DNA from 4 places in the Faecalimicrobium sp. JNUCC 81 genome. Region 4 is predicted to be linked to each of the others. Evidence: riboswitches for the same ligand, from Rfam matches in the RefSeq annotation. Region 4 holds a riboswitch; each other region holds the start of a gene.
The links. A riboswitch is a leader RNA that binds a small molecule or an ion and turns the genes downstream of it on or off. The one in region 4 is predicted to bind cyclic di-GMP.
Positions count from the first base shown of each region.

Region 1: linked by a shared signal. The riboswitch ahead of JNUCC81_RS05960 (methyl-accepting chemotaxis protein) and the one ahead of JNUCC81_RS17945 (type II secretion system protein) in region 4 are both predicted to bind cyclic di-GMP.
Region 2: linked by a shared signal. The riboswitch ahead of JNUCC81_RS19210 (immunoglobulin-like domain-containing protein) and the one ahead of JNUCC81_RS17945 (type II secretion system protein) in region 4 are both predicted to bind cyclic di-GMP.
Region 3: linked by a shared signal. The riboswitch ahead of JNUCC81_RS19260 (hypothetical protein) and the one ahead of JNUCC81_RS17945 (type II secretion system protein) in region 4 are both predicted to bind cyclic di-GMP.

Region 1 is NZ_CM132203.1:1,186,391-1,188,606, reverse strand. Features, by position in the region: gene JNUCC81_RS05960 (methyl-accepting chemotaxis protein) at 1-1,140, opposite strand, end outside; cyclic di-GMP riboswitch class I at 1,360-1,436, opposite strand; T-box leader at 1,695-1,956, shown strand; gene brnQ (branched-chain amino acid transport system II carrier protein) at 2,065-2,216, shown strand, end outside.
Region 2 is NZ_JBSJXY010000002.1:46,188-48,403, reverse strand. Features, by position in the region: cyclic di-GMP riboswitch class II at 603-686, shown strand; gene JNUCC81_RS19210 (immunoglobulin-like domain-containing protein) at 924-2,216, shown strand, end outside.
Region 3 is NZ_JBSJXY010000002.1:58,222-60,437, reverse strand. Features, by position in the region: cyclic di-GMP riboswitch class II at 728-811, shown strand; gene JNUCC81_RS19260 (hypothetical protein) at 877-2,216, shown strand, end outside.
Region 4 is NZ_CM132203.1:3,666,706-3,668,921, forward strand. Features, by position in the region: gene JNUCC81_RS17940 (type II secretion system protein) at 14-487, opposite strand; gene JNUCC81_RS17945 (type II secretion system protein) at 536-1,030, opposite strand; cyclic di-GMP riboswitch class II at 1,126-1,206, opposite strand; gene JNUCC81_RS17950 (ribose-phosphate diphosphokinase) at 1,341-2,216, opposite strand, start outside.

The DNA.
Region 1 (2,216 bases), 1.4 Mb from region 4:
ACTAATTTCAGATAGTATATTTGTTAGTGTATTTATCATTTCTCTAAAATCAGTAACTATTTTACCTGTAGCATCTGCTACTAGACCTATTTCATTATCCTCATCTATAACTGGTATCTCTGAATTTAAATCACCTTCAGCCAATTTTTTCAATCTTTCACTACATTCCTTTAATGGATTTCCTATTTTATTAGAGAACTTTATTGCTACAATAAATGCTATAATTGTAAATATTATAGATAATATAACTGTAATCATTATTGAAGTATACATTTGGCCAAGGAAATCATTTTTATTTATCATTACACCTACACCCCAATTATCACTATCTTTTACTGGAGCATATCCTAAAATCCAATCATCTCCTCTTAAATCTACATCAGTGTATCCTGTTTTTCCTGAAATAAGCTTTTTATCAGCTTCTGCAAAAGGTAATAAATCCTTATTTGTTGCTGATTCTTTTATAGTATTTTCTTCACCGATAAGACTAGTATCTCTATGAGCAATTGTTGTTCCTTCATGGTTAAGAAGATAAGCATAACTATTTTTACTTATTTTTATGTTATTAACAATTTCATTTAAGAAGTCTTTGTCTGGGTCAAAAGTTACAACCCCTACTATTTTACTACCTTGTACTCCATTTTCCCAAATAGGTGCTGAAACTACAAGTGTAAGATTTCCTGTCACTTGACTTACAACAGGACTACTCATATAAGCTTTTCCTTCCATAGATATTTTAAAATAATCTCTTCCAGAATAATCTTTTCCACTAAAAAGATCCTTACCATTTGCATCTAAAATTTGACCTAATGATAATCCATATAGCTTTTCCTGTCTAGTTATAATACTTTGTTTTTCTTCTAAGTTCACCTTAGGATCTGAGAGTTCTTTTATAATACCTGTTTGAATTGCTGCATTTTTAAGATTTGTAATTTTTTGAGAAACAGTTTCAGCAGCTTGTTTAGTAGTCTCTACTGCTGTTTTAGATAAAATGCTGTTAGAAGTCTTATAATTTAAAAAACTTGTAATAGCTCCTAAACATATACAGCAAATAACTGCAAAACACACAATTGTTAAAGCAAGTTGAGTTTTTATACTTTTGTTTTTTTCTTTACTTTTTTCTCTTAATTTAAAATTCATTTTTCATTTTTTCCCCTTTATTATTTTGCTTTATCTGTTAATTTATCAGCACTACTAACATAATTAACTATTTAAGGCTTAGTTATTTTATTATTTAATCACTCCTCACACATTAAAATATTATAGTTATTAAAACCCACTTACATAATACAAAAATAAAAGAGCATCAACATAAACCAGTTAATACTCTTCTTCTAAAATACAAATAAGATACAAAATTTATGCAACTGGCTGACTTAAAAAAAGTCCCTATAGCTTTGCGTCGCCGAATCACTTCGGGTTTGCTAATTTAATTTTATTTTATATTTAATTTTACATTTTATATTAACATGAATGGTAATTTTTGTAAATATTTAAGGTATTATATATATTTATATTATTTTCTTAATATGATCGCAAAAAATTGTAATTTTATTTACTTAATTAATATATTTTTTATGTACTTTAGAAATTAATTGATTATTTGAAAAAATATAAAAATATAAAAAATTTAATTTTTTATGTTGACATAAGTAAAAATAGTCTATATTATTAGATTAATAAATTTTTTAAAAACAAATTCTATGAAGAGAAAAAGTAAGTATTCTTTTGTTCCACAGAGAGTTGGTGTTTGCTGAAAACCAATGTTCAAATTATACTGAAAAATCATCTCTGAGAAGCAATGCTGAACGTATTTTCAGTAAGTATTGCCGGTATCTTCCACCGTTAAAAGGTAAGCGTATTGATAGATACGTAACTGAGAGCCAAAAATAGGTTTATTTTTTATAACCTTAATTTTTGGAACTAGGGTGGTAACGCGGATAATCCGTCCCTTGTATTTTACAAGGGGCGGTTTTTTTGTTTTTGAAAGGGGGAATTTTAATGGACATTGAAGGTGAAATAATGAAGTACTGAAAAATATAATTAAAACAGGAGGATATAAAAATGAACGATTTATCAAAAAAAGATTTATTACTTACAGGCTTAATGCTTTTTTCTTTATTCTTTGGAGCAGGAAACTTAATATTTCCACCATTTCTTGGGCAATCAGCAGGAGATAATACATGGATAGCAATGGCATCATTTTTTATAACAGC
Region 2 (2,216 bases), on a different replicon from region 4:
AAAAATATATTAAATTATTTTAGAATATCTCCATACTAATTTCCTTCAAATTTTATATATAACTTAGTTTATTTTTCTTTTAAATTTGAACTTTTCTTTACTAACTACTGTCTTTAAACTAAATACACTAATTTATATTTAAAAAAGATACAAGGTAAAAACAATATATAGATAGAAAATGTATAAATTTATCAGTATTTACATATTATTTCATTTCATTTTATAACGTTTTACTTTAAAATGATATATTATGATAAGAAAATATATTATTTGACAAAAAATATATTTTTTTCTATTAAACTCAGTGATATATATTTGATATTAATGTAAGTATTATAAATATAAGCTTAAGTTATATATCTAAATAAATACAAAGTCAAACCTTTGTTGCTAATAATATAACAATTTAAATAATCGATATTTAGTAAAAAGATAGAAAATATAAAACTTCAAATGATAAATTAAATTTAAACATCTTATAAATTACATTGTTATTTGTAGAAATAAGGAAATAGGGGGAGGGAGTTTGCATCGAAGAATTTATCTATCCAATTTTACGATAATAGAATTTAATTTAAACTAACACATATTAGCATACAAAATAAAATAATAGATACTTTGAAATGTATTCTGTATGTGGTCACCTGGAATACACGGAGTTAGTGGTGAAACCGGCTATATATAAACATAAATTAGATCATACATCTGGAGTGTAAATACAATCTGATAAAGCAAATGTAAATATTTATGAAACATTTACATATAAAATTTTTTACAGATTACATAATAATGCAGAAAAGACATGTAATTTAGTAGTTAATAATCTAAATGGATTAGAAATTTTAATATATTAAAAAATGATATTATTACCCTAATCTAGATTGGAAAATAAATAATATTATATTAAACTATGGAGGAGAAATATGTTAAAAAAGAAATACGACAGAGTAAAAAAAATTGTTATATTGTCATTAATTTCATCAATAGTAGCTCAATCAATGCCAATAAATGTATTAGCAATGGAAGATAAAATAAAGAATGTGGATTTAGAAGAAAAATCAGAGAATAAATTTTTAGACAAAGATAAAGAAGATAGTGATGTAATATCTAGTACAGACAAAGATAAAGAAGATAGTGATGTAATATCTAGTACAGACAAAGATAAAGAAGATAGTGAAGTAACGTCTAGTACAGGCAAAGATAAAGAAGATAAAGAAGATAGTGAAGTAACGTCTAGTACAGACAAAGATAAAGAAGATAGTGAAGTAACGTCTAGTACAGGCAAAGACAAAGATGATAAAAAAGATATAAATAGTGTTAGTTTGGGAAATATTTCGATTGAGGTTGATCCAGAATTAGGAAAAGACTTCCGATACGGTGAAGCAATAGATATAAATATTAAATTCACAGCTGTGGGAGATAGATACGGTAATATACCTCAAAATACAATAGTACGATTAAATATTTCAAGTAGTGCGATAGATTACTCTAAAATACAAGTATCACCACAGAATCATGCTATTGAGTTAATTAAACATCCAGATAAAAATTATGTCGAAGTAAAATTTAATCAAGATTTTAAATTTGATAGGAGTTTAAATCTTTCAATAATGACGAGCATTAAGTCACATAAAGGAACTTATAGTATAAGCTCTGAATTAGTTGATAAAGATGGTAATATAACTAATTTACCTCTTAAAGATGGAGTGGCAGATGAGACATTAAATGTTGTACCAGCAGATTTTGGAGTTACTGGATGGTTAGATCCATTTTGGGATGGAGAAAATTATATAGGTAGAGGAACACTAAATAATGGAGATATAGGAGGCATTTTTAATCCAAAGACAAATGAAATAAAGATAAAAGCAACGTTAACTGCTAAAAAAGATGTAGATAATATTAATACTATTATAACTCTAGATAGTGGACAAAGCGTAGACAAAAAGAGCATAAGTGTAATAGATATAAAGACTAATAATGAAATAACAGATAGATTAAGCATTACAGCAACAGATAACTTAATAGAATTTAATACAGGTAGAATTGTAAAAAATACTCAGTACTTAATAAAATTTACTGCGATAGTTGATAGCTTTGATAAGGTTTATACAACAGACTTTAAATCGATTGCTTCAAATGGAGAGATAGGTGGATTCCCTATTAAATCAGGATTTAGAATGAATACTGGTGGAGCTGTTCCAACATTAAAAGCAAAT
Region 3 (2,216 bases), on a different replicon from region 4:
ACTCCTGTTCCATACGCTAGCATCTCAGCCGCACCCTGCATCTTCTACTATTCTGATCTTCTATTTTCCATATACTAATATAATGACATAGATAATATATTTTATATATTAAAGTTATAACTTTCATAAAAAATATACTAAATTATTTTCGAATATATCCATACCAATTTCTTTCAAATTATATATAACTTAGTTTATTTTTCTTTTAAATTTGAACTTTTCTTTACTAACTACTGTCTTTAAACTAAATACACTAATTTATATTTAAAAAAGATACAAGGTAAAACAATATATAGATAGAAAATGTATAAATTTATCAGTATTTACATATTATTTCATTTCATTTTATAACATTTTACTTTAAAATGATATATTATGATAAGAAAATATATTATTTGACAAAAAATATATTTTTTTCTATTAAACTCAGTGATATATATTTGATATTAATGTAAGTATTATAAATATAAGCTTAAGTTATATATCTAAATAAATACAAAGTCAAACCTTTGTTGCTAATAATATAACAATTTAAATAATCGATATTTAGTAAAAAGATAGAAAATATAAAACTTCAAATGATAAATTAAATTTAAACATCTTATAAATTACATTGTTATTTGTAGAAATAAGGAAATAGGGGGAGGGAGTTTGTATCGAAGAATTTATCTATCCAATTTTACGATAATAGAATTTAATTTAAACTAACACATATTAGCATCCAAATTTAAATAATAGATACTTTGAGATGTATTCTGTATGTGGTCACCTAGAATACATGGAGTTAGTGGTGAAACCGGCTATGTAAAAATTATCTTATCGTACTTATTAAAAATAAGTAGGATAAATATATCATAAAAAGAGAGGGGATGTAATGTGAGAAATAAACAAAATAAACTATTTTGTACTATTTTACTTATAGTTTCTATTTTAAGTAACTCTATTAGTTATTCATTTGCTAATACATTAAAAGATGCATCAAAAACTATTGATTCTGAGATAATTTCTACAGATGTAGTAAATGAAAGTAATTCTGAAAAAAATGATACTACTGATACAGTAGAAGAAAAAAATTTGGATAATAAAAATAAAGAACTAGAGGATATCAAAGATGAAAAAAATGATATGGATCATTCTATAAATATATCTAATAATTCAGATAGTACGAATAAGGATAAATTATTAAGTGTATCAAAAGCGACACTTACAACACGCTTTAATATGTCAGAAGTAGTATCTAAAAATAAATTTATATATGAATTAGAGTATAATATTGATTCATCAAATAAGCCTTTAAAGCTAAAGATAAATATTCCTTTTAATTTAGTAAATATTATATCTAGCTCTAGCAATGATGATATATTAGATAAAGAAATAACTGATGAAGGTATTGTATATACAATAAAAAAAGGTGATAATTTATCAAATAAAATTACTCTAAATTTAGAGTTTAATGACAATACTTCTGATAATACTAATTTACAACTTAAATCTAATATAATTAGTGAGTCTGGTTCAATTATAACTACTAATAGTAGCCCAAGTATAAAATTGATAAAGCCTCTTAAGAAATTTAGTATTACTACTAATAAAAGTATTTTAAAACCAAATGAAGAATTTGAGTATAGAATAAGTTATGAAATGGATAATATAGGGCAACAAGAAACATCTATAAAAGTAACGATACCTTCTGAACTAGAAGTTATCGAATTTAAAAATAAGGAAGCGAATGAAAATATAATTGATGAAACTTATGAAAATGGGACAATCATTTATAAACTAAAAACAAATAGTTCTAGGACAATAATAAAAGATAATTTAAAAATAAATGTAAAATTTAAAAATGCTTTACCAGATACTTCTACTGCATCTGTGCATGCATCCATAAATTATCCTTCAGAGTATACTATTTCAAGCATACCAGTTATATTTAGAAATTCAAAGTTAAGTATATCAGCATCGAAGCTAACTGTAACAGAAAATGATAATTATTCTTATAGTTATAATATACAATATAAAATACTTGGGAACGCAACTGATTCTTCAAGCATTCATATTGAGTTTAATGAAAATATAAAGTTCAAAGAAAACTCAATTATTTTAGGCGATGAAATAGAAAGTGTGAATTATTTAAATAATAAACTAATAATAAAATTAAAACATTCTGTAAGTGATATTACCGGAAGTATAAAAATTCCAGTTGAATTTAAAGAACC
Region 4 (2,216 bases):
CCCCCTATTAACTTTAGTTTGGTGAATATATACTTACATATACACCGTATATATTTGATTCATTTGGAGTTGTCGTTACACATTTCCAAACTTTCTTTAACTCTTCATCTTGCTCAAAGTATTTTCTTGAAATAGCACTTTCACTTACTTCCATACCAATGTCAATTCTCTCTAACTCTTTTGAATCCTTTTTATATACTGGAATTATATTGTATCCCTTATTTCTCACATTTACTGTAAAAGGAGTTCTTTTGGGCATTTCTTCTATATTTTCAGACATTTCATTTTTATTAATTGGTAACCTATTATTTTCAGTATAATATACCATTGAAGATGACTTAAATGCATTAAGCTCAGATTTTAGTTTTGCCATTTTAGAATTGTTTATATTTTTAAATAATGCTGGCAATGCTACTGCCGCCAATATTCCTATTATTGCTATTACCACTAATAACTCTACTAATGTAAACCCTCTATTTTTTTTCATAATATATTCCTCTATCTTTTATACTAAATTAATAATTAAATCATTTTATTATTGTGGAGCTATATTCATTGAAAAATGACCACTATTTACATCTATACCCCCGTTCGATTTTTCTTTTATGTACTTAGAAAATCTATTTATAACATTTATAGAAGATTGATTCATATCTTCTCCATGTACTACTACTGAATTTTTACTACTATTAATTGAAATATAATATCTTCCTCCAAATGGAGTTTCATCTATTATATTATCAAAATAATCTTGTATCTTTTTTTGTTCACTCAGATAAGAATGTAATCTTATTGTATTTGAACCGTCTGTATTCGCTACTATTTCTGACTTTAATTTATAGTTATTATCTGAGTAATATTGAGCTATACCAGCTTTTATAACGTTATAATCAGATAGTAATTCTGAAACTTTAGCCTTATTTATATTGTCAAATAATGCTGGTAATGATACTACTGCTAATATTCCTATTATTGCTATTATTACTAGAAGCTCTACTAAGGTAAATCCTTTATTATTCTTATACCTCATTGCATCCCTCCTATTCTTTGCCTTATATACCTAAATTTTACTATTTTAATAAATTAGAACATAAAAAATGACTATACTTCAATGATAATGAATTGAATATAGTCGTCGGTTGCGCTACTAACTCCATACATCCAAAGCGCCCATATACTGGATGTACTTCTTTGTTACTCTATATAAAAATTTAACTTTAGTATATTATACTTTAGCATAATATAACCAGTCAACACATGTTGGAAATTTTTTCAAATTATAATTACTTATGTAAATAATAAATGCACCTACATTATAAAAATGAGGTGCATTTTGTTAATTAGAATAATACACTAACTGATTCGTTAGCAAATATTTTCTTTATAGCATTTCCAAATAATGGAGCTACTGTTTTAACTTTTATTTTATCTATTTTCTTTTCTTCTGAAAGTTGTATAGTATCAAGTACAATTAATTCATTTATTGCTGAATTATCTATTCTTTCTATTGCTGGACCTGATAATACACCATGAGTACAACAAGCGTAAACTTCTTTAGCACCGAATTCTTTAAGGGCATTTGCAGCATTTACTATTGTTCCTGCTGTATCTATCATATCATCTAATAATATAACATTTTTACCTTTAACTTCTCCAATTATATTCATTACTTCACATACATTAGCCTTAGGTCTTCTCTTGTCTATTATAGCTATTGGAACTTCTCCGTTTAAGCTATTAGCAAACTTTCTTGATCTAGCAACACTTCCTAAGTCTGGAGAAACTACTACTAAATCTTCTATGTTTTTTTCATTGAAGTAATCAGCTAATATATTTCCACCTTGTAAGTGATCTAATGGTATATCAAAGTATCCTTGAATTTGTGCAGCATGTAAATCCATAGTTAATACTCTGTCTGCTCCAGCAGCTGTTATAAGATTAGCAACTAACTTAGCTGTGATTGGATCTCTTGATTTCGCTTTTCTGTCTTGTCTAGCATATCCGTAGTATGGTATAACTGCTGTTATTCTACCAGCAGATGCTCTTCTTAATGCATCTATCATGATTAATAGTTCCATTAGGTTATCATTTACTGGACTGTTAGTAGATTGAACTACGAAAACGTCGCACCCTCTTACTGTTTCGTTCATGTTTAAACATATTTCACCATCACTAAATGTACCCACTTCACAATCTGATACTGGTACACCTATAAA